DNA from 3 places in the Cupriavidus sp. a3 genome. Region 1 is predicted to be linked to each of the others. Evidence: predicted binding sites of a transcription regulator. Region 1 holds the regulator's gene; each other region holds the start of a gene.
The links. The regulator HrcA, encoded in region 1, represses chaperone genes, less so after heat shock. The targets are predictions, from matches to a motif close to TTAGCACTCNNNNNNNNNGAGTGCTAA.

Region 1 (10,143 bases):
TCGTTGACCGCCTGCTGCTCGATGCTGCTGCAGGTGCCGCCGCCAAGGCTGATATTGACCACCCGCGCCGGGGTTGGATTGGCCGGCACATTCGGCACCGGCAGGCCGCCCGCCCAGCGCATGCCGTCGACCGTATCGGACAGCAGCGCGCCGCAGCGTCCCGACACCCGCACCGGCAGGATGGGGGCGCTCCAGTCGACGCCGGCAATGCCTTCGCCGTTGTTGGTGACCGCGCCCATCACGCTGGCCACGCGCGTGCCGTGCCAGCTGTTGGACGTGGCCTCGGTGGTCGGTGTTGAACTGCCGGGGCAGGTGAAGCCGGCCGGGACATTGTCGCCGGGATCGGTAGCGTCGCTGTCGCGCCCGTCGTCGCCGTCATTGGAGACGATGGCGCTGCTGATGAAGTCAAAGCCCGGCAGAAGCCGGGAGGCCAGGTCGGGGTGCCGCAGCACCCCGGTATCGACCACCGCGATCACGATGCCGCCGCTGCCACGCGTGCGGTCCCAGGCGCGCGGCAGGTTGACGCCGCCGACGGCGGTGCCGGTGCCCATCAGGTAAGGCTGGTTGGCGGAGAATTGCGGGTCGTTGGGCAGGGTATCGTGCAGGTGCAGCCAGCGGTCCGGCACGGCATCGGCCACGCGCGGGTCCTGGCGCAGGCGGGCGGCGGCGGCTTCCGGGTCGGAGGCGAGTTCGTCCGGCACCTGCAGCAGGTCCATGTTGCCGCCCATGGGGCGGCGCAGCGTGGCGGCGATGCCGGTGCGCTCGCGCAGTTGCTGCAGCGGACTCGCTGCTGACGCGGCCGCCGCGGCCGGCTCCTTGCTGCTCACGGTGGAGGTGGTGCCATCGCGCCAGCGTACGATGATCTGGCCGGTGTAGGCCGGGGCCGCGGCTGAAGTCGAGGAGGGCGCGGCGCCTGCGGCGACCGGTGCTGCGCCACAAAGCGCAGCGATGGTGATCAGGGCTGCCCGCCAGTGGGGCAACGCGAAGCAGTGACGGAAGACGGACTGCGCGGGATGCAGCATGTATTCCTCCAGAGGCACCCCGCACGTCATCGGGCGCGCAGGGGGATCGAATGTAGGGAATACGATCCGCGCCGGTTGCGCAAGGGATACCGAAGGTTTAGAACCCGCCGCTTCCGGACGGACTCCGCGGGCAACTCAGCTCTTGGGCATATCCCGGCTGGTCGGCATGGTGCGGTTTGGCTGGATCATCCGGTCCGGCTCGGCGGTCTCGACACGCGGGATGGCGCGCAGCGTATCAACCGCCTGGTCGATGGTGGCATCCGCCGATTTGGAGATCGCCGTCACCAGCCAGACCCCGCCCGACATGGGGCGCTTGACCACATAGCGGATCGGGCCCTTGATCTCGGCCAGCAACTTCCCGGCATCCTCGGACATTTCGACCGCGGGCGGCTTGAACTTGACCATGATGTCGCCCACCGCGCGGTCGTCGGTGATGCTTCCCGGCGGCGGGGCGTAAGGCCCCGACTGGGCCTTGCAGCCAGACAATGCCAGCAGTGCGGCCGTGGCCGCTGTGGCCAGGGCCAGGACGGCGCGCAAGGGGCGGTGGCGGCGGCCTGCCGGCGGCGCGTGGCGGGTCATGGTGAGGCTCCTGTGAAAGTTGGTTCGGGTGCGCCGATGCAAGCGCGATGTGGGGGCGACGCGGGCGATGTGGGCGACGATGCCGGGGCATCAGCCGGCGGCGCGGCGGCCGCGCCGGCTTTCCTTGGCCGTGCCGCGCACCGGGGCGCCGGCCTGGGCTTCGGCGCCTTGCGCCAGCATCTCTTCGGCATGCTGCAACGTGGTCGCGGTGACGGTTGCGCCGCCCAGCATGCGCGCGGTCTCGACCACGCGCCCGGCCGGGTCGAGCACGCGGATGCGTGAGCGCGTAACCGAGCGCGTAACCGAGCGCGTGACCGAGCCATCACCGCCATCGGTGGTTTCCTTGCTGACCAGCAGGTGCGTGCCGGCCTGCGCGGCGACCTGCGGCAGGTGGGTCACGCACAGCACCTGGCGCGCGCGGCCCAGTTCCTGCAGGCGCCGGCCGACGACTTCGGCGACGGCGCCGCCGATGCCGGTGTCGACTTCGTCGAAGATCAGCGTCGGCGTGGGCGAAGCCTCGCTGGTAATCACCGAGATCGCCAGGCTGATGCGCGCCAGTTCGCCGCCGGACGCGACCCGAGCCAGCGGCCGCGCGCTGACGCCGGCATGGCCGGCCACCAGGAACTCGACCTGCTCCAGGCCGTAGCTCTGGCCGTCTTCCAGCGTGTTCAGCGCGGCGACAAAGCTGCCGCCCGCCATCGACAGGCCCTGCATGGCCTCGGTGACCGCGGCCGACAGCGCCTGCGCCGCTTGCGAGCGCGCATGGCTGAGGTGCTGCGCCAGCGTCAGGTAGGCGGCCTTGGCGGCGGCTTCGCGCGCCATCACCTTGTTCAGGTCCTGCGCGGCCTGCAGGTCGTCGAGCTGCTGGCGGCGCGCCAGCAGCTCATCGGGCAACTGCTCGGGAGGCAGGCGGTACTTGCGCGCGGTGGCGTGCAGCGCCTGCATGCGTTCCTCGACGGCCTGCAGCCGTTCGGGATCCAGCTCGAGCCGGTCGACGTAGCGGGTCAGCGAATGCGCGGCTTCCTCGGCCTGCACCTGGGCCGGCTCGAGCGCGGCCAGCACGTCGCGCAGCGCCGGGTCGACGTCGGCCAGCTGCTGCAGCCGGTGCACGATGGTGTTCAACGCCGATAGCACCGAGCCGTCGGCTTCGGACAGCGCCTCCAGCGCCGCGCGGCTGCCGTCGATCAGGCCGGCGGCATGCGACAGGCGGTTGTACTCGGCCTGGATCTCTTCCCATTCGCCCGGCTGCGGGTTGAGCTTGTCGAGCTCGCCGACCTGCCACTCCAGCCGTTCGCGCTCGAGCTGCATCTCGCGCGACTGGTGCTCGACCGCCTCGCGCTGGCGCACGCAGGCGCGCCACGCGCGCCAGGCCTCGGCCACCGCGCCGGCCTGCTGGGTCAGCCCGGCGTGGGCGTCGAACAGCAGGCGCTGCGCGTCCGGGCGCAGCAGCAGCTGGTGCGCGTGCTGCCCGTGGATGTCGACCAGCTGGTCGCCCACTTCGCGCAGCTGCGCCAGCGTGGCCGCGGCGCCGTTGATAAAGGCCTTGCTGCGGCCGCCGGCATCGACCGTACGCCGCAGCAGCACCGCGCCGGCGCCGTCATCGTCTTCGGCATTGAGCTCGCGCTCGGCCAGCCAGGCGTCGAGCGCCGGGTGGGTCGTGAAGGTGGCGCTGATGCTGGCGCGTGCGGCGCCTTCGCGCACGATGCCGGCGTCGGCCCGCTCGCCCAGCACCAGGGCCAGGGCGTCGATCAGGATCGACTTGCCGGCGCCGGTCTCGCCGGTAAAGACGGTGAAGCCAGGGGTGAAATCGAGGTCGAGCGTGTCGACGATGACGAAATCGCGGATGGACAGGCTGCGCAGCATCGTGGCGGATCGTGGCGAAAGTGAGATCGGTCCGGAAAGTCGGGCTGGCGTAGGATCGGGGTGGCTAGCTCGGGCTCTGGGGGCGGCTCAGAGGCGGTTGTCTTCGGACGGGTATTCGTGCCAGTGCAGCTTCTTGCGCAGCGTGGCGTAGTAGTTGTAGCCCACCGGGTGCAGCAGGTTGATGCTCTTCTCCGAGCGCCGCACCACGATGCGGTCGCCGGGCAGCAGAGAGGTCAGCGACTGCATGTCGAAATTGACGCTGGCGTCGCGCGCGCTGGCCACTTCGATGGTGACCTCGGCATCGTGCGGCAGCACGATCGGGCGGTTCGACAGCGCGTGCGGGGCGATCGGCACCAGCACCACGCCCGACAGCGTCGGGTGCAGGATCGGGCCGCCGGCGGACAGCGCGTAGGCGGTCGAGCCGGTCGCGGTCGACACGATCAGGCCGTCCGAACGCTGGTTGTACATAAAGTTGCCGTCAACGGACACCGCCAGCTCGACCATGCCGGAAATGCCTGAGCGGTTCACCACCACGTCGTTCAGCGCCAGCGCCGAAAAAATGACGCTGTCGTCGCGCACCACGCGGGATTCGAGCAGCAGCCGGTTCTCGGCCTCGTAGCGGCCGTCGAGCATGTCGGGCAGCACCGTGTGCACGTCTTCCAGCGCGATGTCGGTCATGAAGCCGAGCCGCCCGTGGTTGACCCCGATCAGTGGCACGTCGTACCCGGCCAGCTGGCGGGCAATGCCCAGCAGCGTGCCGTCGCCGCCCAGCACCACCGCCACGTCGGCGTGCTGGCCGATTTCCTCGGCCGACAGGGCAGGGTAGGCGGTCAGCCCGGTGGCCAGCGCGGTCTCGCGCTCGAACACCACATCCTGGCCGTTGCGCAGGATATAAGAGGCGATTTCCTCCAGCGGTCCTTCGATGCCGGCAGTCGAGTAGCGGCCCACCAGGGCGACGGTGTTGAACGAAGTGCGCAAGGCGCTGGCTCTCGGGGGGGCGGACATGCCGGGATTAGACCATACCGCCGCTGCCGTTGCCAGCAGGCGCCGGCGCCGTAACCCAGGCGGGGCGCCAGAAGGTCTAAAACTTGCGTAAAATCGGGGCATCATGGATGAACGTTCCAAAACGCTGCTCAAGACCCTGATCGAGCGCTACATCGCCGAAGGCCAGCCGGTCGGGTCCCGCACCCTGTCGAAATTCTCGGGGCTGGACCTGTCACCCGCGACCATTCGCAATGTGATGTCCGACCTGGAGGAAATGGGCTTTATCGCCAGCCCGCACACGTCGGCCGGCCGCATCCCGACGCCGCGCGGGTACCGGCTGTTCGTCGATTCCATGCTGACGGCCAAGCCGCTGGAGCGCAACACCGAACTGGCCGAGCTGACCGGCCAGATCCAGGGCCAGCTCGGCGCCCAGCAGCTGGGTCCGCAGCGCATGATCACGGCGGCAGCGCGCACGCTGTCCAACCTGTCGCACTTCGCCGGCGTGGTGATGACGCCCCGGCGCGCGCAGGCGTTCCGGCAGATCGAATTCATGCGCCTGTCCGACAAGCGCATCCTGCTGATCATCGTCAGCCCCGAGGGCGACGTGCAGAACCGGATCATCCAGACCGAGCTGTCGTATACCCCGGCCCAACTGATCGAGGCCGCCAACTACTTCAACTCGCACTACACCGGCATGAGCTTCGACGCCGTGCGCAGCCACCTGCGCGTCGAGCTGCAGGACCTGCGCCGCGACATGTCGCAGCTGATGCAGGCGGCGGTCGAGGCCGGCAGCGTGGCCGACGACGAGGAAGACGACCACGTCTATATCAGCGGCGAACGCAAGCTGCTCGAAGTGGAAGACCTGTCTTCCAGCATGGACAAGCTGCGCCGGCTGTTCGACGTGTTCGAGCACAAGACCAGCCTGCTGCAGCTGCTCGATGTCTCCAGCCACGCCCAGGGCGTGCAGATCTTCATCGGCGGCGAGAGCCAGCTGGTGCCGCTGGAAGACATGGCGGTCATCACCGCGCCGTACGAGGTCGACGGGCAGATCGTCGGCACCCTCGGCGTGATCGGCCCGACACGCATGGCATACGAGCGCGTGATCCCGATCGTAGACATCACCGCGCGGCTGCTGTCCAGCGCGCTGAGCCAGAACCAGTGACGCGGCTGGCCGGTCTGACAAGCTGCCCCATTCCTACCGAGCGCCACCTGCGCTGGCGCGCCGCCATGGCGCGTTGCCGGCCGCGCGCCAACCCGGAAGCGACATGACGTTTTCACCCGAACCGGTTTACCAGCACGGGCAGGCGCCGCGCACGGCGATCCTGCTGGTCAACCTGGGTACCCCCGATGCGCCCACGCCCAGGGCGGTGGGGCGCTACCTGAAGGAATTCCTGTCCGACCCGCGCGTGGTCGAGATCCCGCGTGCCGCCTGGCTGCCGCTGCTGCATGGCGTGATCCTGCCGCTGCGTTCGCGAGCGTCGGCGTTGAAGTACGAGTCGATCTGGCTGCGCGAGGCGCATATGACCGGCTCGCCGCTGCTGGTCTACAGCGAGCGCCAGGCCCATGCGCTGCAGCGGCTGCTGAACCAGAACGGCCACGAGGTGACGGTGGCGTGCGCCATGCGCTACGGCAACCCGTCGATCGCCTCGGTGATGGAAGCGCTGCGCCGCCAGGGCTGCGAGCAGGTGCTGGTGCTGCCGATGTATCCGCAGTACTCCGGCACCACTACCGCCACCGCCTTCGACGAAGTGTTCCGCGTGCTGGGACAATGGCGCAACCAGCCCGAGCTGCGGCTGGTCAAACATTTCCATGACCATCCCGCTTATATCTCGGCGCTACACCAGCAGGTCGGGGCCTACTGGTCACGGCACGGCATGCCCGATTTTGCGCACGGCGACAAGCTGATCCTGTCGTTCCACGGCGTGCCGCGGCGCACGCTCGAGCTGGGCGACCCGTATCACTGCGAGTGCCTGAAGACCGGCCGGCTGTTGGGCGACGCGCTGGGCTTGCAGCCGGGGCAATATCAGGTGACGTTCCAGTCTCGTTTTGGCAAGGCGGAGTGGCTGCAGCCGTACACGGCCCCGACGCTGGCGGAGCTGGGCAAGGTTGGCGCCGGCCGGGTCGATGTGTTCTGCCCGGGTTTCCCGGCGGACTGCATCGAGACGCTCGAGGAAATCGCGATGGAAGGGCAGACCGAGTTCAAGGTCGCGGGCGGCAAGGATTTCCACTTTATTCCTTGCATGAACGACGCGGCGCCGTGGGTGGCGGCGATGGCGGAGATTGCCCTGCAGCACCTGCAGGGATGGCCGCTCAACACGCCGCACCCGCATGAGCTGGAAGCGCGTCGCTCGCGTGCGCAGACCCGGGGAGCCGCAGCATGAACGTGGATTTTGAAGCGGATGCGCGCCAGCGCATCGACAAATGGCTATGGTGCGCGCGCTTCTTCAAGACGCGCTCGCTTGCGGCCGAGGCGGTGGAGCGGGGCAAGGTGACCGTCAACGGCCAACTGGTCAAGAACTCGCGTGAAGTGCGGCCCGGCGACAAGGTCGCGCTCGAAGCGCACCAGCAGCGCTGGGAACTGCAGGTGAAGGGCATTGCCCCGGCGCGCGGACCGGCACCGGTGGCGCAGACGCTGTATGAAGAGAGTGCCGACAGCCAGGCACGCCGGCAGGCCGAGGCCGAGCGGCGCCGCCTGCAGCCGGAGCCCGCCGCGCAGTTGCAGGGGCGCCCGACCAAGCGCGACCGCCGCCGCATCGATGACTTCCGGCACTGAGGCTGGCAGGAACGACACGCGGCGGCGCCGGCACAATGCCGGGGCCGCCGCGGTGCGAGCGTGTGTGCCGGAAAGTTGCGCTGGCGCTTATTCCTGCGAGACTTCCTGGCTGATGATAGGAACGATGTAGTGCTTGAACACCGCCTTGCCACTGCCATACTCGGTATCGCGCGGCGAGAAGGCGTCGGACAGGCAGATAAAGGCGGTCATGACCGCCAGGGCGGCCACGAGGCAGAGCGTCACGACTGGCAGCTTATGCATGGCCAACCTTTCGGAAGAGGCACAAAAATGAACCATCTCCAGGCCCCCGGCATTTTTGTCATTTTTCGTAAGAGAATGTTAGTGAGTGCAGTGCAGCAAGGCAATAAGGCGTCAATTGCATAACTCACGCCTTTGTAACCGCTTGTTTCCGCGTCTCGCCGGCGCCACTCTTGAAATCCGGCGCGACGCCACCAATTGCCCGCTAAACACGCCGATTGACCCACCGCGGCCGTACCCACGGACGGCCGCGCCAATGCATTGATACGGATCGACATGGAAGAACAGAAGCAGACGCCATCCAACCCGACGCCCAACGACGAAGCCAGCGCCCCTGCCGCGCAGGAGACCGCCGCGCCGGAGGCTGCCGCCGTGGAGGATGTGGCGGCCCAGCTGGCCGCCCTGGAAGCCAAGGCGCGTGAACACTACGACCTGTACATGCGCGCGGTCGCCGAGGGCGAAAACATCCGCCGCCGGGCGCAGGAAGACGTTGCCAAGGCCCACAAATTCGCCATCGAGAACTTCGCCGACAACCTGCTGCCGGTGATGGACAGCCTGCAGGCCGCGCTGGCTGACGGTTCCGGCGATATTGCCAAGCTGCGCGAAGGCGTCGAACTGACTGCGCGCCAGCTGGCAGCCGCGTTCGAGCGCGGCAAGATCGTGGAACTGAACCCGGTCGGGGAGAAGTTCGACCCGCACCGCCACCAGGCCATTTCGATGGTGCCGGCCGACCAGGAACCCAACACCGTCGTCACCGTGCTGCAGCGCGGCTATACCATTGCCGACCGCGTGCTGCGCCCGGCGCTGGTGACGGTGGCGGCACCGAAGTAAGCCGGACTGCTTAGCGGCTGAGGCTGCGCCCGGTGCCGTCCAGGCCCGGGCGTTTTGCTTTCTTGCCTTTGCGGGAGCGAATCATGTCAAGCGAATCGCCGGCCGGCGCACCATCCGCGGACCAGGCCGCGGCCCCCCACCTCGACCATCGCGCCTTCGAGGCCTTCGGCATGCGCGAGGTCGACGACGCCAGCATCGACGCCGCGATCGCGCAGGCCGGCGATGCGCTGGTGTGCGTGTTCTTCTGGGGCGTGGATTGCTTCAATTGCGAGATGGCAAAGAAAGCCATGCTCGCCAATCCCGAGCCGGTCCGGGCGCTGGGCCTGCACTGGCTGCATGCCAACGTCTATGAACAACCCGCGCTGGGCAAGCGCTTCGGCCTGCACGGCATCCCGGTGTTCATGTTCTTCCAGAACGGCAAGAAGCTCGGCCGTGCCACCGGCTGGCATGGCCACGGCCAGTTTGCCGCCGCGGTCGCCAATGCCCGGCTGAAGGCGGGCGGCAAGCCGCTGGCGGGGTGAACCGGCCAGCCAGGCGGCATCAGGCCTTCAGCGCGACAGCGCGTAGCCGATGCGGAACTGCCAGGGCAGCTTGTGGTTGTAGTCGAGCAGGCTTTCGCCATAGCCGACGAAGTAACCCGCCATCAGGTAACCCGCGGTACCCGGCAGCAGCCGCGCCAGCGGATAGGTGACCTGCGCATCGACGCTGCCGTACCACTTGCGCGTGCCCTTGCGCAGCGTGGCGGAAAACTCCCATGAATCCGGGCGCCCATACGCGATGCCCAGGTCCATATAGCCGCGGTAGTGGGCGATGTCAGGGTTGTCGCCCTTTTCCACGTAGGCATAGAGCTTGGGCGCGACGCGCCAGTGCCAGTCGTTCTGGTCGCCGATGTAGAACGTCGGCTTGACGAACACGGTGTTGATGCTGCGCGACTCGTCGCCGCTGCGGCCGTTGGACTCGTGCTCCACGCCGGCCGCCAGCGACAGCCGGCTGATGGCCCGGTTGCGCACGCCGGTATCCGACAGGTAGTAAAACAGGCTCGGCCGGTAGTTGGTGTCGCGGAACGGCTTGGACTGCTCAGACAGGTCCCATAGCGAGAACTGGGTGAAGCCGAGGTAGAGGTTGTCGAACAGGCTCTTCGATGCCGGATCCTCGCCCTCGAAGATCCGGTACTTGAAGCTGAACTGGAACTTCGCATTGGCGCCATCGTGCGCGCCGACGATGAAGTACATCGGGTCGTAGAACGACAGGCGCGCGCTGTCGCGCAGGTCCGCGGGCGCCGGGGCGGTGGCGCTTGCGCTGGTCACCGGCGTGATCGGAACCGGGACCGTCTCCGCGGCTTCGCCAGCGGCCCCGGCCGTAGCGGCTACCGCGGGCGGGGCGGCGGTGGTGGCCTCGCCCGGCTGCGGCAGCCGGTTCAGAGTGACCACCACCGGCGCGGCGTCGATGCCGGTCGCATCCAGCCGCACCTGGCCGCGCAGCTGCGGCGGCAGGGTCGCGCTGTAGCGGATGGCGCGGTGCTCGCCGCGGCGCAGGTTGACCACGGGCGGCGCGGAGACCTCCCGCCACAGTACGAGGCGTACCGGCGCCTGCATTTCGCTCGACGCGGTCACTTCCAGCGTATCGGGGATCCGGTAACGGCGCGTCGCGCCGTCGGCGCTGACCACCAGCGTCAGCGTCAGGGGCTGGTTGCCGTCGATCACGCGTGGCGGCTGCAGCAGCGCCACGCCGGCGTGGGCGGCCAGAGGAAAAGCCAGCGCCAGTGACAGGCAAAGGGGGGCGACGGCGCGGCTGGCAGGCGCCAGCCGGCGGGGCAGGGTCAATCGGGACATG
Region 2 (10,143 bases), 960 kb from region 1:
GCTGTTCGTCACGGTCGATCCGGAGCGCGACACGCAGGCGCTGCTGGCGCAGTACGTCCCAGCATTCGACCCGCGCTTCCTGGGCCTGCGCCCGGCCGACGACGCCGCGCTGCAGAAGCTGGCCAAGGACTTCAAGGTGTTCTACGCCAAGGTGCCGGGCAGCTCGCCCAACAACTACACGGTGGATCACTCGGCGGGCAGCTATGTATTCGATCCGGAAGGCCGGCTGCGGCTGTTCATCCGCCACGGCCAGGGGCCGGAGCCGATCGCGCACGACCTGAAGCAGCTGCTTTCCTGACGCCTGACGGTGCGGCATAACGTCGCACCGCTGCGATCGCAGGCAAAAAAAAGCCGGTCCACTTGGACCGGCTTTTTGCATGGGTGCCCGGCATCAGGCAAATGCCTGCAGCGCCCCTTTCATCTTCTTCATCGCCGCGGCTTCGATCTGGCGGATGCGCTCCGCCGAGACGCCGAACTCGGCGGCCAGCTCATGCAGCGTGGCGCCGCCCGAGCCGTCGTCGGCCACGTTCAGCCAGCGCGCCTCGATGATCCGGCGGCTGCGCTCGTCCAGCCGGCCCAGCGCTTCTTCCAGGCCTTCGACCTGCATGCGGTCCTGGCGCTTGGCTTCCAGCACGCGCGTGGGTTCGTTGTGGTTGTCAGCCAGGTAGGCGATGGGGGCGAATTCCTCTTCGCCGTCGTCGACCTGGCCTTCCAGCGCGAGGTCGCCGCCCGACAGGCGGGTTTCCATCTCCATTACTTCTTCCGGCTTCACGTTCAGCTCGCGCGCCACGGCCTCGACCTGCTCCGGCGTGAACGTGTGCGAACCCTGCTTGTGGCTGCGCAGGTTGAAGAACAGCTTGCGCTGGGCCTTGGTGGTTGCCACCTTGACCATGCGCCAGTTCTTCAGCACGTACTCGTGGATCTCGGCCTTGATCCAGTGCATCGCATACGAGACCAGGCGTACGCCCTGCTCGGGATCGAAGCGCTTCACGGCCTTCATCAGGCCGATATTGCCTTCCTGGATCAGGTCGGCGTGCGGCAGGCCATAGCCCAGGTACTGGCGGGCGATCGACACCACCAGTCGCAGGTGGGACATCACCAGCTGGCGGGCGGCATCGACGGAATCGTTATCGCGGAGATCGCGCGCCAGGCGCTGCTCTTCCTCCGCGGTCAGCAACGGAATTCGGTGGACAGCCTGGATATAGCTGTCGAGATTGCCCACGGTCGCCGGGAAGGTCAGCGCAAAGCTGCTCCCGCTACGGGGCGCCGTCGGCAGACGGCTAGTCGTCAGGGTTTGTTCGGCAGACAAGACTGCGTTCACTCAATCGCTCCTTTCGCATCCGGCGGTTGGGTTGCCGGGTCATGTCCCGCACGTCCTTGTGGGAACGGCGGCGGCACTGCAACACATCTTAGCACTCCATCCGGGTGAGTGCTAATTGGAGTCCCAACGGTCTTGATAGTTCCCGTCGATTGACTCACCGCATAGAATAGCAATAACGCTATGAAGCGGCTTCGGGGATACTCGTGGCTGGGTACACTCGTGTTAGAGCGAATGTGTGCCCGCCGGTTCTGCATGCCAGTGGAATGATTTGTTGCGCCAGCGGCTACACTCGACGCAAGCGGCGGCAAGCTGGCACGCTTGCCGATCTCTCATACTCCGGAGGAGCTATGTCTGCTATCGAACACTTGTTGAAACCGCATGTGCGCGACCTGGGCGATTTCACCGTGCGCCGCCTGCTGCCGGCCGCTGCGACCCAGACGGTCGGGCCATTTATCTTCTTCGACCATATGGGGCCGGTGCAGATGCCGCCGGGCGAGGGTGCCGATGTGCGCCCGCATCCGCATATCGGGCTGGCGACCGTCACATACCTGTTCGAAGGCGAGATCATTCACCGCGACAGTCTCGGCAGCGAGCAGGCGATCCGGCCGGGCGACGTCAACTGGATGACTGCCGGCCACGGCATCGTCCATTCGGAGCGCTCGCCCGATTCCGCGCGCGCCGACGGCGCGCGCCTGCACGGCATCCAGACATGGGTGGCATTGCCGCAGTCGCACGAGACCGACGAACCGTCCTTCTTCCACCATCCCGCTGCAACGCTGCCGCGCATCGAGCGGCCGGGGGTGCGCATGGTGGTGATCGCCGGCGATGCCTTCGGCAAGACTTCGCCGGTCAAGGTCTTCAGCCGCACCCTGTACGTGGCGATCGAGCTGGATGCGGGCGCGAGCGTGGAGATCCCCGCCGACCATGCCGAGCGCGGCATCTACCCGGTGGACGGCGCGGTGTCGCTGGACGGCGAGCCGCTGCCGGCCGAGCACATGGTGGTGCTGACGCCCGGGCAGCCGGCGCTGCTGATGGCGACGGCGCCTTCGCGCGTGATGCTGCTGGGAGGCGACCCGACCGACGGCCGCCGCTTCATCTACTGGAATTTCGTGGCCAGCAGCAAGGAAGCCATCGAGTCCGCTGCCAGACGCTGGGAGGACGACCAGTTTCCGCGCGTGCCGGGCGACGAGCGCGAGCGCATCCCGCTGCCGGCGCGCAAGCCCTGAACCGGGCGGTCCGGGCTCAGACCGCGCTCAGACCGCGCGTTTAGACCGGACTGGCCCAGGTGACGCGGGTGCCGAGCTTCAGGCACTCGCGGATGGCTTCGACCTGCGTGGCGATTGGCGCCGGCACCGGCACGGCGCCATCGAGCACGCGCCGGATCCATGCCGCGGTCAGGCCGGCATCATTGCCGGGCGGCAGATCCGGCACTTCGGCCAGCGATCCGCCGGAGGGATCGACCAGCGTCTGCTGGTGCCCTTCATGCAGCCAGTCGATGCGGCCGCTGCGGCGCGCATCGGCCACCACTTCGCCTTCGGTGCCGCGTGCCAGCAGCACGTTGGCCGGCTCGTGAGAGAAATAGTCGGTCAGCGTCTCGCGGTATTCCGGGTGGGTATAGCTATACAGCCGCAAGCCTTCAGCCGGCGCGTGCTCGCCCACCGGCTGCAGCATCTTGGCCACGGTATGCGACGAGTTGCGCAAGCCGATCACGGTGCGCCGCTCCAGCAGCTGCGACAGGCCCGGCGACAGCACATCGACCGGCAGCACCGCCAGCGGGCCGTCGCCGCCGGTCTCGCGCAGCCGTGCCGAGGCTTCGGCCGTGCTGGCGCACAGGGGAATGCCCAGCGCCTCGAACAGGGTCATGCTGGTGATGCGGTCATTGAAGACGCGCGTCCCGTGCACCAGTACGGGGATGCCGTCGCGAGCCAGCAGCAGCGCCAGCAGCGGCACCAGGTTCGGCTGCTTGCGTGCGCCGTTGTAGCTGGGGATCACTACCACCTGGCGCTCGGGCGGCGCGGGCAGCGGCTGGCAGTGCGCATGGGCGGCCTCGAGCATGCCGGCCAGTTCGTGCGGGGCCTCGCCCTTGATGCGGTAGGCCATCAGGATCGCGCCCAGCTCCAGGTCGGACACGCGCCCAGCCAGCATCGCGTCGAACAGGGTCTTGGCGTCGTCGCGCGGCAGCGCGCGCGCGCCGTTGACGCCACGGCCGACTTCCTTGATATAGCGGGCGGCGGAAAACGGGTTGGCTGGCGTGGTCATGGCGGCTTGGGGGAGGAGTCTGTTCTGGGTTCATGATAGCGGAGCAGCGCCGTCGCGCCCATCGCCGCCCGTTGCCACGGACGAGCGCGACGGCGGGGAGCACGCTCAGGCTGCTTCCTGGAGCGCGGGATTGCGCTGCTTGCGGTAGAGAAAGTCCAGCACCGCGGTACGGCAGGCGTGGTAGTCCTTGTCGTCGGCCAGCGCCACGCGGTCGCGCGGGCGCGGCAGGTCCACCCTGAGGATCTCGCCGATGGTGGCGGCCGGGCCGTTGGTCATCATCACGATGCGGTCGGCGAGCAGCACGGCCTCGTCGACATCGTGCGTGACCATCACCACCGTGCTGCGCGTGCGCGCCACGATCTTGATCAGTTCGTCCTGCAGGTGTGCGCGGGTCAGGGCATCGAGCGCGCCGAAGGGTTCGTCCATCAGCAGCACCTTGGGCGCCATCGCCAGCGCGCGGGCAATGCCGACGCGCTGCTTCATGCCGCCGGAGATCTCGTGCGGATACTTGCCCTCGGCGTGCGTCAGGCCCACGAGTGCCAGCGTCTCGTGCGTGCGCGTCTTCAGTTCAGCCTTGCCTTCGCTGGCACCGAACACACGCTCCACGCCCAGGTAGACGTTCTCGAAGCAGGTCAGCCACGGCAGCAGCGAATGGTTCTGGAACACCACGGCGCGCTCCGGCCCGGGTCCGGCGATCTCGCGCCCGGCGCAGATCAGCGCGCCGGTGGTCGGCGTGGCCAGCCCCGCGATCAGGTTCAGCAGCGTGGACTTGCCACAGCCGGAGTGGCCGATCAGCGTAATGAACTCGCCCTCGGCGATCTGAAGGTTGATGTCGCGCAGGGCGACGAACGGCCCTTTGCGCGTCTTGAAGGTCTGTCCGACGTTCTCGATGCTGACGAACTTGTCCATGGCGTCTCTCCCTCGCTTTTAGTTGGCGCCGTAGCTGAAGCGCCGTGCCAGTGCCAGCAATGCATGCTCGAGCATCAGTCCGATGATGCCGATCACGAAGATCGCGATCACGATGTGCTCGACCTTCAGGTTGTTCCACTCGTCCCACAGCCAGAAGCCGATGCCGGTGCCGCCGGTCAGCATCTCGGCCGCGACGATCACCAGCCACGCCGTGCCGATCGACAGCCGCACGCCGGTCAGCATGTAGGGCAGCACCGCGGGAAACAGCACCCGCGTGAACACCTTCCATTCCGACAGGTCAAGCACGCGCGCCACGTTCAGGTAGTCCTGCGGCACGCGCGTGACGCCTACCGCGGTGTTGATCACCATCGGCCAGATCGAGCAGATGAAGATGGCCCAGATCGCCGCCGGGTTGGCAGCCTTGAACAGCAGCAGCCCGATCGGCAGCCACGCCAGCGGCGAGACCGGCCGCAGCAGGCTGATCACGGGCGACGCCATCGCGTTCAGGAATGCAAAGCGCCCGATCAGGAAGCCCGCCGGAATGCCGATCACGGCGGCCAGGCCGAAGCCCGCGGCCACGCGCGCCAGCGACGCCAGCACATTCCAGCCGATGCCCTGATCGTTGGGGCCGTTGCGGTAGAACGGGTCGGAGAACAGCGGCACCGCCGCGTTCCACGTTGCACCCGGCGTCGGAATCGCCGGGATCAGTGTGGCGATGCCGTGCCAGGCCATCACGAACACGGCAAAGCCCAGGATCGGCGGCACGGCCTTGAGCACCAGCGCGCCGAGCAGGTCTTGGCGTTGTGCGTGGCGTTGTGCGCGCCGTTCCTGCGCGGCGATTTCCAGCTCGCGCCGCCGTGCGCGTTCCTTGATGTCGGTGTCGGTGGCGGCGACATTGGCAGCATTGGCGCCTTCAGGCGCGGTGTGGGCGATGGCATTCACATCGGGCTCCTTTATCCAGGGGCGCTGCGGATCGGTGGGGTGGTGGCGGCCTGTGGTCAAGCGTTCTGCGCGCCGGCCTTGATCTTGAAGCCGTCGGCATACGCCTTCGGGTCCTTGGTGGCATCCCAGACCACGCCGTCGATCAGCTTTGCGGTACGGAAGTCGCCCTTGGGCAGCGGCACCTGCGCCGCGGTGGCGGCCTGCCTGAAGATGTCGATGCGGTTGACCTGCTTCGCCACGGCCAGGTAGTCGGGGTGCTCCTTGAGCAGGCCCCAGCGCTTGTGCTGGGTCAGGAACCACATGCCATCGGACAGGAACGGGTAGTTGGCGCTGCCGTCCTGGTAGAACTTCATGGCATCGGGATCGTCCCAGGTCTTGCCCAGGCCGTTGCTGTAGCGGCCAAGCATGCGGTCCAGGATGATGTCCATGTCGGTGTTGACGTAGGACTTGGCGGCGATGGTCTCGGCGGTCTTGCGGCGGTTCGAGGCCGAAGCGTCGATGAACTTGGACGCTTCCAGCACCGCAGCCACCATCGCGCGCGCGGTGTTGGGGTACTTCTGCACGAATTCCGCGGTGGTGCCGAGCGTCTTCTCCGGATGGTTCTTCCAGATCGACTGGGTGGTCTCGGCGGTAAAGCCGATCTTGTCGGCGATGGCGCGCGCGCCCCAGGGCTCGCCCACGCAGAAGCCGTCCATGTTGCCCACGCGCATGTTGGCCACCATCTGCGGCGGCGGCACGGTGATGGCCTTGGCGTCCTGCATCGGGTTGATGCCGTTGGCCGCGAGCCAGTAGTACAGCCACATCGCGTGCGTGCCGGTGGGGAAGGTCTGCGCGAAGGTGTAGTCGCGCTTTTCCTTCATCATCAGCGCCTTCAGGCTGGCACCGTCGCGCACGCCTTTCTCGGCCAGCTTGGACGACAGCGTGATGGCCTGGCCGTTGTAGTTCAGGTTCATCAGGACCGCCATGTCTTTCCTGGGGCCGCCGATGCCGAGCTGCACGCCGTAGATCAGGCCGTACAGCACGTGCGCGGCGTCGAGCTCGCCGTTGACCAGCTTGTCGCGCACGCCGGCCCACGAGGCTTCCTTGGTCGGCGTGATCTTGATCCCGTACTTCTTGTCGAGGCCGAGCGTGGACGCCATCACCACCGAGGCGCAGTCGGTCAGCGGGATGAAGCCGATGCGCACGTCGGTCTTCTCGGGGGCGTCGGAGCCCGCCGCCCACGCCCCGGCGCGCACCAGCGGATCGACCAGCGTCATCACGCTGGCGCCGGCGATGGTCGCCAGCGCGCGGCGGCGGCCGCTGCTGGCCGGCACCGCGTCGGCTGCGGCCGCCGAGGCGGCTTCGGAGGCGTTCACCGCCGCGTGCAGCGGCTTGGCAATCCTGAGGCGAGAGGGCATTGCGAAACTCCAAGAAAAAAGCGTCCCCGTCCGTGCCGGCTTCGCCAGAAGACGGGTACGGTGCAGGGACGCCGTTGTCCATGGCGTGACGCAGCCTGCGTTGGCTGGGTCCGCCTAAATTGTGATCGGCCGCCGTTGGCCGATGCCTGCATATCGCAAGGCGTGTGCCAGCCTGTGCGGTGCAGCATTTCGGGGCGGAACCGTGCCGGCGGAGTGATGCTTCGGGATGAAATGAGCGAACGCGGTGCGTGCGCCGGCTGCGCTGCCGCATCCCGGGGCAGAGCCGAGGACGGCGGGGCGCGAAGGATTCGCTTTGGGGCAGCGCCAGTATCGTGCATTGCACCAGCCGCGGGCTGTGGCGCCACGCGGCCGGCAGGCGGGCGTTCAGCCCATGACGTCGATCACGCGCTGGGCTGCATCGACCAGCTTCAGGCCGCGCTCCATCGCCATGCTGCGCAGGCGCTTGTAGGCCTCGTCCTCGGTGATGCCGCGCGCCTGCATCAGCAGGCCCTTGGCGCGCTCGACCACCTTGCGCTCGGCCAGCTTGAGGCGGGTGGCGTCGAGTTCGGCGCGCAGTTGCTGGTCCAGCTCGAAGCGGGCATAGGCGACGTCGAGCACCGTCTTGACGCGCTCGGCGCGCAGGCCGTCGACGATATAGGCGGTGATGCCCGCCGACAGCGCGGCCTTGATGCGCTGGCTGTCGTCGTTGTCGGTGAACAGCACAATGGGGCGCGGCGCATGCTGGGTCGAGACGCAGACGTGCTCGATGGTGTCGCGCGCGGCCGATTCCGAGGCGATGATCAGCATGTCGGGCTGGGTCGCGGTGATCACGTCCGGCAGCCGCAAGTCGGCATCGACGATCTGGATCTCGCTGAAGCCCGCGCTGACCAGTCCGTTGCGGATGGTCTCGACGTTGAGTGGGTTACCGTCAAGGGGATCGCGCACCAGCAGGATACGCAGCGCCCGACCGGCGGCGGGGGCAGGCGTCGATGGCGATGGGGGCGGATGGCGTCGGGTCATGGCTTGATTCTGTTGCAGTGCGCCATGCAAGATTCGCGCCGGGTTCGGCGGTCCACGCTGCACTGCCGTGGTGCAGAGTGGTCGCGGGCCCGCCTGGATTCATTGTATGCCGTCGTACGCAGCCCACCGCGCGCGGTGTATCCTGTGGCCCTGCCGCGCCGGGGGCGTCTGCTGGCGACGCCGCGATGCACACCCTCGCATCCCGGCTGCGGGACCGATCAGAAAAAATCTGGAGAGATGCATGACCGAATTCGTGTTCGCCCCGCCGGCCCCCGTTGGGGTGCCGGTGCGTGGCAGCGACGCTAGCTTCCCGGTCCGCCGCGTGTACTGCGTCGGCCGCAACTATGCTGCCCATGCCCGCGAAATGGGCTCGGACCCCGACCGCGAACCGCCGTTCTTCTTCTGCAAGCCGGCCGACGCGGTCAGCTACGTCGCCGACGGCACCGAAGGGGCGTTCCCGTACCCGCCGGGCACCAGCAACTGCCACTATGAAGTGGAGCTGGTGGTGGCGATCGGCACGGGCGGGCGCGACATCCCTGTGGAAAGCGCCGCGCAGCACGTGTTCGGCTACGCCGTGGGCCTGGACATGACCCGCCGCGACCTGCAGAACGAGTCCAAGAAAACCGGCCGCCCCTGGGAAACCGGCAAGGCCTTCGACAAGTCGGCGCCGATCGGCCCGATCGTGCCGGTCTCGGCCATCGGCCATCCGCAGAAGGGCGAAGTGACGCTGTCGGTCAACGGCGTGGAGAAGCAGCGCGGCGACCTGTCGGACCTGATCTGGTCGGTGCCGGAGATGGTGTCGTACCTGTCCAGGCTGTTCGAGTTGCAGCCGGGCGACCTGATCTTCAGCGGTACGCCTGAAGGCGTGGGCCCGGTGGTCAAGGACGATGTCATGCAATGCCACGTCGGCGGCGTGGGCGACCTCACCATCAAGGTAGTCTGATCCGATGCTCAAGCTCTACAGCTACTTCCGCAGCTCAGCCTCGTTCCGCGTGCGCATCGCGCTGGAACTGAAGGGGCTGCCGTACGAATACGTGCCGGTGCACCTGCTCAAGGACGGCGGCCAGCAGCTCAAGCCCGAATTCCGCGCGGTGAACCCTGACGGCCTGGTGCCGGCGCTGGCCGACGACGGCAACGTGCTGCAGCAATCGCTGGCCATCGTCGAATACCTGGACGAAGTCCATCCCGAGCCGAAGCTGCTGCCCGGCACGGCGCTGGACCGCGCCTATGTGCGCGGGCTGGCGCAGGAAATCGCGTGCGAGATCCATCCGCTGAACAACCTGCGCGTGCTCAAGTACCTGAAGCACAAGGTGGGTGTGACCGACGAGGTCAAGGACGCGTGGTACCGCCACTGGATCGAGCTGGGCTTCGAGTCGCTGCAGGCCAACCTGGCGCGCGGCGGCAAGGCGGGGCGCTTCTGCCTTGGCGATACGCCGACGCTGGCCGATATCTGCCTGGTGCCGCAGGTGTTCAATGCGCAGCGCTTCAATGTCGACGTGAGCCGCTATCCGGCGATCGCGAGGATCTACGAAGCGTGCATGGCGATGGAGGCGTTCCAGAAGGCGGAGCCGAAGGCGCAGCCGGACGCGGAGTGAGCGTGTTGCTTTGATGTGCTGAGGGTTTGCTCCCCTCTCCCGCTTGCGGGAGAGGGGCAGGGGTGAGGGCTGGAGGGTCTCAACGGCTGACGCCTGTGGGTTCAAACCGCTGGTCTCGCTTCACGGTTCCTTGCTAGACCACCCCTCACCCCAACCCTGTCCCCATGAGGGGAGAGGGAGAACACCTTGCTAAGGCTAGCTCGGGCGGCTTGGGAGCACCCAAAACCGTTGGCCTCGGCGTTGTTCTGGATGCTTATCCCAGAAGCGCTTCGGCGAATTCCTCCGCCTTGAACGGCTGCAGATCCTCCACCTTCTCGCCCACGCCGATGAAGTACACCGGCACCGGGCGCTGGCGTGCGATCGCCGCCAGGATGCCGCCCTTGGCTGTCCCGTCCAGCTTGGTCACGACCAGGCCGGTCAGCCCCAGCGCATCGTCGAAGGCGCGGGTTTGCTGCAGCGCGTTCTGGCCGGTATTGGCGTCGATCACCAGCAGCACCTCATGCGGCGCGGTCGGCATGGCCTTGCTGATGACGCGCTTGACCTTCTTCAGCTCTTCCATCAGGTGCAGCTGCGTCGGCAGGCGGCCGGCGGTATCGGCCATCACGATGTCGATGCCGCGCGCCTTGGCCGCGTTCACCGCGTCGAAGATCACCGCGGCGGGGTCGCCGCTTTCCTGCGCCACCACCGTGACGTTGTTGCG
Region 3 (10,143 bases), 580 kb from region 1:
CTTTCTGTGGTCAGCTCGCGCTACGATTTCATCCTGATCGACATTGGACAGTCGATCACCCCGCTGTCGCTTGCGGCCTTCGACCGCAGCCACAGCATCTGCGTGACCGTGCAGCCCAGCATCCCCTATGTCCGCACCGGCAAGCGCCTGCTGGATATCCTGCGCGCGCTGCACTACACCGAGGACAAGATCCGGATCCTGGTGAACCGCCAGGGCCGCCGCGACGAGTTGCCGCGTGCCAAGCTGGAGGAAGTCTTCGGCATGAAGGTCTTCCACGCATTGCCCGATGATCCTGCCGCGGTGGATGAATCGATCGGCCACGGCGTTCCCGTGCTCAAGGAACAGAAGCGCAGCGCCATCGCCAGGTCGCTGCTGTCTCTAGGCGCCACGCTTGCCGCGGGCGCGGGGACCGAGCGGCAGACGCAGCCGGCCAGGCCGTCGCTGGCCAGGCTCTTCCTGCGCCCGAAGTCGACCGCCGCCTGAAACGCATCACGAACCGGAGTCCATCATGTCGATCCGCGAACAGCTTTCCCTGCCGGAGAACCCGCCGCTGCAAATGAACGGACATGCTGCGCCCGCCCGCAGCCATGGCACCACGCAGGCCTACCGGACTTTCAAGAAGACCGTTCACGACGCGGTACTGGACCGGGTCGAGCTCGAGCGGCTGGCGCGCTACCCACTGGAGCAGGTGAAGACGGAGATCGGCGTGCTGATCGACGCCATCATCGACGAAGAGCGGATCCTGATCAATGACATGGAACGCCGCCAGATGACGTCGGACATCTACGACGAGATGTTCGGCTTCGGCCCGCTCGAGCCGCTGCTGCAGGATCCGACCGTGTCCGACATCCTGGTCAACACGGCAAAGCAGACCTATGTCGAGCGGCGCGGGAAGCTGGAACTCACCGATATCGGCTTCTACGACGACGCCCACCTGATGAAGGTCATCGAGAAGATCGTGTCGCGCGTGGGGCGACGCATCGACGAGACCAGCCCGATGGTCGATGCGCGCCTGCCCGACGGTTCGCGCGTCAACGCCATCATCCCGCCATCGGCGATCGACGGACCGCTGCTGTCGATCCGCCGCTTCGCGGTCAATCCGCTGCAGGTTTCCGACCTCGTGAACCTGAGGAGCCTGACCCCGCCGATGGCCCAGATGCTGCAGGCGCTGGCGCATGCCAAGGTCAACGTGCTGGTCTCCGGCGGCACCGGCAGCGGCAAGACCACGCTGCTGAACATCCTGTCCGGCTTCATCCCCGAGGACGAGCGCGTGGTCACCATCGAGGACGCGGCGGAACTGCAGTTGCGCCAGCCACATGTGCTGCGCCTCGAGACCCGCCCGCCGAACATCGAAGGCAAGGGCGAGATCACGCAGCGCTCGCTGGTGCGCAACGCGCTGCGCATGCGCCCGGACCGGATCATCCTGGGCGAAGTGCGCGGCGGCGAGGCCCTGGACATGCTCAACGCGATGAACACTGGTCACGAAGGGTCGTTGACGACCATCCACGCCAATACCCCGCGCGACGCGCTGACGCGCCTCGAGAACATGGTCAGCATGGCGGGCCTGACCATGCCGGCCAAGGCGATACGCCAGCAGATCTCTTCAGCCATCACGGTGATCGTCCAGGCCGCACGCATGACCGACGGGCGACGCAAGATCATCAGCATTTCGGAGATCACCGGCATGGAAGGTGAAATCATCAACATGCAGGAGATCTTCACTTTCCAGCGCTCCGGCGTGGACAAGGACGGCACCGTGCGCGGCCATTTCCGCGCCACCGGGGTGTACCCCAAGTTCGCCGAGCGGCTGCGCGTGTTCGGCGTGGGCCTGCCCGATGAAACCTACGATCCGGCGCATCGCTATGAAGTGTGATCCGCGCAAGGCACGCGGCACATTCACTCGGGGGAGACGCATATGAGCACGATCTTCTATGCCTTCGGCATCCTGCTGTTCGCGGCGGTGGTGCTCTGCATCGAAGGCATCTATCTGTGGTGGAGCAATTATCACGGCCCCGCTGCCAAGCGTATCGAGGCGCGGCTGCGTGCGCTGTCCGCGGGCGGCCACGTCAATGCCGAACGCCTGTCGATCCTGAAGAAGCGCCTGCTCAGCGATTCACCGCGGATGCAGCAATGGCTGATGCGGATGCCGCGCATCGGCACGCTGGACCGCTGGCTGGCGCAGTCCGGCAGTTCCTGGTCGGTATCGCAACTGCTGGGCTACTGCGCGCTTGTGGTGCTGTGCACCGTGGCGCTGATCCCGCTGGTGCCTGTGCCCGCGCCGGTGGTGCTGGCCATTGCCGCCGTGGCTGGGCTGCTGCCGGTGCTGCACGTGATGCGCCTGCGGATCAAGCGGATCAAGCAGATGGAAAAGCAACTGCCGGACGCCGTCGACATGATCAGCCGCTCCCTGCGCGCCGGGCACTCGTTCAGCGGTGCGCTGGGCATGGTCGGCCAGGAGATCAAGGCGCCGATCGGCCCTGAGTTCCGCACCACGTTCGAAGAGATCAACTATGGCGTGGCGCTGGACGAAGCCATGACCAACCTGGCAATCCGGGTGCCGGTGGGCGACCTGCGCTACTTTGTGATCGCCGTGCTGATCCAGCGCGAAAGCGGCGGCAACCTTGCCGAGATCCTCGACACCATCGCCAACATGGTGCGCGAACGCCTGAAGCTGTTTGACAAGATCCGCGTGCTTTCGGCCGAAGGACGCCTGTCCGCATGGATTCTGGGCCTGCTGCCGTTCGCGACCGCCGGCATGATCATGGTGGTCAACCCGGACTTCATGAAGGTGCTGTGGGAAGACCCGATCGGCTGGCGCATGATCGGCGGCGCGCTGGTATCGATGGTGTTCGGCGTGCTATGGATGCGCAAGATCATCCGCATCCGTGTATGAGACAACAACAAGCCACGGCGGCACAACGGTCCTGAGGGGAGTCAATCATGCAAGGCATCATCGACGGTATTCCTGCCGAGCAGTTGGTCGTGCTCGCGCTGGTGTTCGTGGCGGCATTCGGCACAGTGCTTGCCGTGATGTACGCGTTCTCACCAAACCGCATGCACGGACGCGTCGAGCAGCTCGCCGGCCAGGCAGGCATGCCCTCCGCGCCTGACGCGCGGCAGGCCTGGATCGAGAAACTGGTGCGTCTGGCACAACCGGTGTCGCGGCTGTCCCTGCCCAAAGAGGGATGGGAAAATTCACAGCTGCGCGTGCGCTTCACCAATGCTGGCTGGCGCAGCGCTAGCGCGGCACCGCTGTACTTTGGCGCCAAGACCGTGTTGGCGGTTGTGCTGCCCATGACCGGGCTTCTTGCGCTAAATGGCAATCGGGCGTTCGACGACCAGTACACGATGTTCGCCCTGCTGGCGCTGCTGGGCGCGATTGGCTACTACCTCCCCAACGTCGTGCTGGCCCGCAAGGTTGCCGAACGCCAGCGCACGGTATTCGAAGAATTCCCCGACGTCATCGACCTGCTCACAGTGTGCGTGGAAGCCGGCCTCGGCCTGGACGCCGCGCTGATGCGTGTCGCCGACGAACTCGCGCTGCGCTGCCCGGTAATGGCCGATGAACTGCAGCTGATGCTGCTCGAACTGCGCTCCGGCTTCTCCAAGGAGAAGGCGCTGTCCAACCTGTCGCTGCGCACCGGCGTCGAGGACGTTGACAAGTTCGCCTCGATGCTGATCCAGGCCGACCGCTTCGGCACCAGCCTGGGTGAGTCGCTGCGCGTGCTGTCAGACATGCTGCGCACCAAGCGCCGCATGCTGGCCGAGGAACAGGCCGCCAAGATCGCGCTCAAGCTGCTGTTCCCCCTGATATTCACCATCTTCCCCTCGCTGCTGCTGGTGCTGCTGGGGCCGGCGTTTATCCAGATCTATCGCGTCCTGTTGCCGACCATGGCAGGACAGTGAGGATAGGACTCACGGGTAACCCTGAACGGTTCCCCCGGCTGTCTCCCGGTGCAACGCCGGCCAGACAGTCCCTTGCCCGGACCTGGTTCCGGGCTTTTTTGCTTGGTGGCGTGAGAGCGGGGACTTGACCGCGGCGCCAGGGTTCTTAAGAATGCCACCACTGCCCTGCCGCCGGCGCGGCGGATGCAGCCAGACCCAATCGCCCCGGAGTTCCCATGAAACTGCGCATCCTGAGCGACCTGCATATCGAGCACAACATGCCGCAGCAAGTGCCCGGCTGCGATGCTGACATCGTGGTGCTGGCCGGCGACATCGCCAACGGGCGCGACGGCATCGACTGGGCCGCGTGCACGTTCACGCAGCCGGTGATCTACGTCCCGGGCAACCATGAGTACTATGAAGGCAAATTCGACACCGTGGACAGGCAGATGGCCGAGGCCGCGGCGGAGCATCCCGGCATGTACGTGCTCAATGGCGCGGTTGCCGAGTTCGACGGCGCCAGTGGCCGCGTGCGGGTCCTTGGCACGACCTGGTGGACGGATTACACGCTGTTCGGCGTCGACCGGCGCGAGGATTCGATGCAGGCCTGCGCGGGCGTGATGCTCGATCACCGGCTGATCGAGCTTGACGGCGACGACGGCAAGGCCCGCCATTTCACCCCCGAAGACGCGCTGGCACGCCACGAGGCGGCCTCGTCCTGGCTGGCCGCGCAGCTGGCGCAACCGTTCGATGGCAAGACCGTGGTGGTCACCCATCATGGCCCTGACCTGGGCAGCCTTGACCCGCGCTACTCGCACGACCTGGTATCCGGCGGGTTCCTGTCGCGCCGGCCCGACCTGGTGGCGCAGGCGGACCTGTGGATCCATGGCCATACCCATACCAGTTTCGACTACTGCATCGACGATTCGCGCGTGGTGTGCAATCCGCGCGGCTATGTCAGCCGGCGGACGGGTGAGCTGGAGAATGCGCGCTTTGACTGGTGCTACGTGGTGAATGTCTGACCCGGCCCCGCGCCGGCCATCGAGCAGGCAAGAAACCCACAAACAAAAACCCCCGCGGATTCACACCCGCGGGGGTTTTTGCTGTGACAGCCTGCCGGCCCGGGTTATGCCCCCGCCAGCAGTCAGTCGGCACAAATTACATCATGCCTTCCATGCCGCCCATGCCGCCCATGCCGCCCGGCATTGCCGGAGCCGACTCTTCCTTCGGCGTTTCGGCCACGGCGCAGTCGGTGGTCAGCATCAGCGAAGCCACCGAAGCGGCGTTCTGCAGCGCGGTGCGGGTGACCTTGGTCGGGTCCAGCACGCCCATTTCGACCAGGTCGCCGTACTCGCCCGAAGCAGCGTTGTAGCCGTAGTTGCCCTTGCCTTCGATGACCTTGGCAACGACGACCGAAGCTTCTTCACCAGCGTTCAGCACGATCTGGCGCAGCGGCTCTTCCATGGCGCGCAGCACGATCTTGATACCGGCGTTCTGGTCGGCGTTGTCGCCGGTCAGTGCCGAGATCGCAGCGCGGGCACGCAGCAGGGCCACACCGCCGCCGGGGACGATGCCTTCTTCCACCGCAGCGCGGGTGGCGTGCAGGGCGTCTTCCACGCGGGCCTTCTTTTCCTTCATTTCGACTTCGGTGGCAGCGCCAACCTTGATCACGGCAACACCGCCGGCCAGCTTGGCCACGCGCTCTTGCAGCTTTTCACGGTCGTAGTCCGAGGTCGCTTCTTCGATCTGGGCGCGGATTTGCTTCACGCGGCCTTCGATCGCAGCGGCGTCGCCGGCGCCATCGATGATGATGGTGTTTTCCTTGCCGATCTCGATGCGCTTGGCTTGGCCCAGGTCGTTCAGGGTAGCCTTTTCCAGCGTCAGGCCGATTTCTTCGGCGATGACGGTGCCGCCGGTCAGGATGGCGATGTCTTCCAGCATGGCCTTGCGGCGGTCGCCGAAGCCCGGGGCCTTGACGGCGGCGGTCTTCAGGATGCCACGGATGTTGTTGACCACCAGGGTCGCCAGGGCTTCGCCCTCGACGTCTTCAGCGATGATCAGCAGCGGGCGGCCAGCCTTGGCCACTTGCTCCAGCACCGGCAGCAGGTCGCGGATGTTCGAAACCTTCTTGTCGAACAGCAGCACGAACGGGCTGTCCAGCTGGACAACTTGCTTTTCCGGGTTGTTGATGAAGTACGGCGACAGGTAGCCGCGGTCGAACTGCATGCCTTCCACGACTTCCAGTTCGTCGGCCAGCGACTTGCCGTCTTCGACGGTGATCACGCCTTCCTTGCCGACCTTGTCCATGGCTTCGGCGATGCGCTCACCGATCGAGGTGTCGCTGTTGGCCGAGATGGCGCCAACCTGGGCGATTTCCTTGCTGGTGGTGGTGGGCTTGCTGACCTTCTTCAGCTCTTCCACGGCGGCGGCAACAGCCTTGTCGATGCCGCGCTTCAGGTCCATCGGGTTCATGCCGGCGGCAACGAACTTCATGCCTTCGCGCACGATCGACTGGGCCAGCACGGTAGCGGTGGTGGTACCGTCACCGGCGTTGTCGCTGGTCTTGGAAGCCACTTCCTTGACCATCTGGGCGCCCATGTTCTGCAGCTTGTCCTTCAGCTCGATTTCCTTGGCCACGGACACGCCGTCCTTGGTCACGGTCGGGCCGCCGAAGCTGCGCTCCAGCACCACATTGCGGCCCTTCGGGCCCAGGGTCACTTTAACGGCGTTGGCGAGGATGTTCACGCCTTCGACCATCTTGGCACGTGCGGCGTCGCCGAACACTACGTCTTTAGCTGCCATTCTTGAAATCTCCTGAAATCTGTACGGGTGGCGGTCAGTTGGTGATTACTTGTTCACCACGGCCATGATGTCTTCTTCGCGCATGACCAGCAGTTCCTGGCCTTCCACCTTCACGCCCTGGCCGGCATACTTGCCGAACAGCACGCGGTCGCCAACCTTGACGTCGAGGGCGATGTTGTTGCCCTTGTCATCCTTCTTGCCGGGACCGACTGCCAGCACTTCGCCTTGATCGGGCTTCTCGGCAGCGTTGTCGGGAATCACGATACCGGACGCGGTCTTGGTTTCGTTGTCCAGACGCTTCACGATCACGCGGTCGTGCAGAGGACGCAGGTTCATACGGACTCCTAGATACAAAAGTGAGTGTTTAATCACAATCGGCCGGCTACCGAGGCGACGGCCGTCTGATATTTTCAGGTGTCGCAAGGGGCACAGAATGCTGTTAGCACTCACCCCCGACGAGTGCTAATTATAGGGACGGGGTATGGCCATTTCAAGACAGCGGCCAAATGGGGGTTTTCCCGGACGGAGGGAATTTGAGGTGGGAGCGGCGGGAACGGCGTGTCTCAACAGTCCCGGGGGCAACGGGTGGCAAGCCTTCAGGCCGTCAGGTGCTTGTCCCGTGCCATGGAAAGCGGAGGGAGGACAGCCATGGCTTCCTCCAGCCTCTGAACCAGCGCGGAACTTGCCGGGCGCAACGGCAGGCGGTAGATCAGGCCGACGCATTAAATCGATATCAAGAACCGGCGGCGCCGGCAAGGCGCGCTCAGAACGTCTTGGTCAGGGAAGCCCATGCGGTGCCACGGCCCATGTAGCGGCCCTTGGCATTGGTGTACACCGCCTTGTCGGCATTGGTGTCGATGTAGGCCACAGCCAGCGCGAGTCCGTTGCCCAAGTCCTTGGTCAGGCCGAGCTTCCAGTCCACGTACGAGGCATTGGCGACCTGCACCTTCTGGTAACCCACGTGGGCGTTCAGCGTGAGGTCCCAGACATCAAGCGGCACGTTGGCGGTCAGGTCTGCATACCAGCTGTGCTTGCTGTCGGCGAAGCCAAATAGATTGGTCGGCGCGTACGAGTACTTGAGCGTCACGGGACCGTAGCCCAGGGCCGCGTACACCTCGGTGGTGTATGGGCGCGTGTAGCCGGCCGGATAGTCGCCCGGGTAGTAGTACTGCAGCACGCCGACATCGTAGGTCCAGTCGCCAGCGAACGTATTCTTGTAGCCCCCGTAGAAATCCATCTCGATCGGGGCCGACACCTCGGCATTGCTGTCGCCCAGCCAGCTGATGCTCGAGTTCCAGTTGCCGAGGTAGAAGCCGCTCGCATGGCTGTAGTCGAACCCGCCCTGGATCGCCGGCCGGCGGTTCGTCTGCATCAGCCCGCGGTAGCGGCAGCGTCGTTGCACACAGGCGGGACGGTCCCGCACGCAGCGGCATCGTCCCGCATCACCGGCACCGTGCTACTGCCGTGCCATGGCATCCAATGCAAGGTTCAGCTTCAGGACATTGACGCCTGGATCGCCCAGCACCGGCAGTAGCGGCGTGTCCGTGTTGGCGGCAACCAGTTGCTTCACCTGTTCAGTCGGTATCCCCCTGGCGCGCGCGACGCGCGCCACCTGGTATTCGGCGGCCGCAGGGCTGATGTGCGGGTCGAGCCCGCTGCCGGATGCCGTGACCAGGTCCACGGGCACCGGCGCCTGGTTGTCCGGATCCACGGCGCGCAGTGCGTCGAGGCGCGCGCGTGCGGCATCGGTCAACGCCGGGTTGGTAGGACCGAGGTTCGAACCGACCGAAGCCGCTGCGTTATACGGCATCGGCGCCGTGGCCGACAGCCGGCCCCAGAAGTACTTCGGGTCGGAGAACGGCTGGCCGATCAGTTCCGAGCCAAGCGTGCTGCCATCCTTCCCGATCAGCGAGCCGCCGGCCTGATGCGGGAACACGGCCCTGGCGATTGCCGTGATCACGCCGGGATACAGCAGGCCGGTCACCAGCGACAGGCCGACGAACACCACCAGCATTGGCCGCAACAGGCCGCCCTGCACCGGAGCCGGCAACGGCTGCCGGGATTGCACTTGCGTATTCATGAATGCTCCGAATCGTTGGAGAGAAAATCAGACCCAGCCGAACAGGGCCAGGATCATGTCGATCAGCTTGATGCCGGCAAACGGCACCAGGATGCCGCCAACACCGTAGATCAGCAGGTTGCGGCGCAGCAGTACCGCGGCGCCGAGCGGCCGGTAGACCACGCCCTTGAGCGCCAGCGGAATCAGCACGCCGATGATCAGCGCGTTGAAGATCACCGCCGACATGATGGCCGACGCCGGCGTGGCCAGCCCCATCACATTAAGCAGGTTGAGCTGCGGATACGTGGTGGCAAACGCCGCGGGAATGATCGCGAAATACTTGGCAATGTCGTTGGCCACGCTGAAGGTCGTCAGCGAGCCGCGCGTCATCAGCATCTGCTTGCCGATCTCGACGATCTCGATCAGCTTGGTCGGGTTGCTGTCCAGGTCCACCATGTTGCCGGCTTCCTTGGCCGCCTGCGTGCCGCTGTTCATCGCCACGGCCACGTCGGCCTGGGCGAGTGCGGGAGCGTCGTTGGTGCCGTCGCCGGTCATCGCGACGAGCCGCCCTTCGGCCTGGTACTGGCGGATCAGCTTGAGCTTGGCCTCCGGCGTGGCTTCGGCCAGGAAGTCGTCGACGCCTGCTTCCGCCGCGATCGAAGCCGCGGTCAGCCGGTTGTCGCCGGTGATCATCATGGTCTTGATGCCCATTTTGCGCAGCTCGCCGAAGCGCTCGCGGATGCCGGTCTTGACGATGTCCTTCAGTTCGATCACGCCCAGCACGCGCACCGAATCGCCGTTGGCGTCGGCAACCACCAGCGGCGTGCTGCCGGCGCGCGCAACCTCGTCGACCGCCTGCAACACCGCGTCTGGGAACTTGCCGGCGCGTTCCGTGACATACCGGCGCACGGCATCGGCGGCGCCCTTGCGCACGTGGCGTTCGCCGCCGCCGTCGCGCAGGTCCACGCCGCTCATGCGCGTCTGCGCGCTGAATGGCACGAATTCCGGCTTCAGGCTTGCCATCGCCGGCGCGGCCAGCCCGGGCAGCTGGCGTGCCAGTGTGATGATGCTGCGCCCTTCCGGCGTTTCGTCGGCCAGCGACGACAGCCACGCCGCTTCCGCGAGCTGCAATGGCGATACGCCGGGCGCCGGGATAAAGCGCGAGGCCTGGCGGTTGCCATGGGTGATGGTGCCGGTCTTGTCGAGCAGCAGTACGTCCACGTCGCCGGCGGCTTCCACCGCGCGGCCCGAAGTGGCGATCACGTTCGCTTCCATCATCCGGCTCATGCCGGCCACGCCGATCGCGGAAAGCAGCCCGCCGATCGTGGTCGGGATCAGGCACACCAGCAGCGCCACCAGCACGGTGATCGTCACCGGCCCGCCCGCCTTGGCCACCA

Region 2: a site for HrcA is predicted at 1,410-1,436, ahead of rpoH (RNA polymerase sigma factor RpoH). Genes of this name have one in related genera too.
Region 3: a site for HrcA is predicted at 7,127-7,153, ahead of groES (co-chaperone GroES). Genes of this name have one in related genera too.

What each region holds. Positions count from the first base shown of each region.
Region 1 is NZ_CP170643.1:3,325,785-3,335,927, reverse strand. Features, by position in the region: gene mprA (MprA protease, GlyGly-CTERM protein-sorting domain-containing form) at 1-1,022, opposite strand, end outside; gene ACAD63_RS16045 (hypothetical protein) at 1,158-1,601, opposite strand; gene recN (DNA repair protein RecN) at 1,692-3,464, opposite strand; gene ACAD63_RS16035 (NAD kinase) at 3,552-4,469, opposite strand; gene hrcA (heat-inducible transcriptional repressor HrcA) at 4,573-5,610, shown strand; gene hemH (ferrochelatase) at 5,714-6,829, shown strand; gene ACAD63_RS16020 (RNA-binding S4 domain-containing protein) at 6,826-7,221, shown strand; gene ACAD63_RS16015 (hypothetical protein) at 7,309-7,482, opposite strand; gene grpE (nucleotide exchange factor GrpE) at 7,756-8,310, shown strand; gene ACAD63_RS16005 (thioredoxin family protein) at 8,394-8,831, shown strand; gene ACAD63_RS16000 (phospholipase A) at 8,859-10,142, opposite strand.
Region 2 is NZ_CP170643.1:4,284,575-4,294,717, reverse strand. Features, by position in the region: gene ACAD63_RS20435 (SCO family protein) at 1-298, shown strand, start outside; gene rpoH (RNA polymerase sigma factor RpoH) at 392-1,321, opposite strand; gene ACAD63_RS20425 (pirin family protein) at 1,669-2,547, shown strand; gene ybiB (DNA-binding protein YbiB) at 2,588-3,580, opposite strand; gene ACAD63_RS20415 (ABC transporter ATP-binding protein) at 3,686-4,489, opposite strand; gene ntrB (nitrate ABC transporter permease) at 4,508-5,431, opposite strand; gene ACAD63_RS20405 (CmpA/NrtA family ABC transporter substrate-binding protein) at 5,488-6,828, opposite strand; gene ACAD63_RS20400 (ANTAR domain-containing response regulator) at 7,213-7,848, opposite strand; gene ACAD63_RS20395 (fumarylacetoacetate hydrolase family protein) at 8,090-8,791, shown strand; gene maiA (maleylacetoacetate isomerase) at 8,796-9,443, shown strand; gene ftsY (signal recognition particle-docking protein FtsY) at 9,697-10,143, opposite strand, start outside.
Region 3 is NZ_CP170643.1:3,910,440-3,920,582, forward strand. Features, by position in the region: gene ACAD63_RS18680 (AAA family ATPase) at 1-483, shown strand, start outside; gene ACAD63_RS18685 (CpaF family protein) at 509-1,873, shown strand; gene ACAD63_RS18690 (type II secretion system F family protein) at 1,916-2,893, shown strand; gene ACAD63_RS18695 (type II secretion system F family protein) at 2,941-3,906, shown strand; gene ACAD63_RS18700 (metallophosphoesterase) at 4,122-4,907, shown strand; gene groL (chaperonin GroEL) at 5,044-6,687, opposite strand; gene groES (co-chaperone GroES) at 6,733-7,023, opposite strand; partial or broken gene ACAD63_RS18715 (TorF family putative porin) at 7,451-8,074, opposite strand; gene kdpC (potassium-transporting ATPase subunit KdpC) at 8,144-8,767, opposite strand; gene kdpB (potassium-transporting ATPase subunit KdpB) at 8,795-10,143, opposite strand, start outside.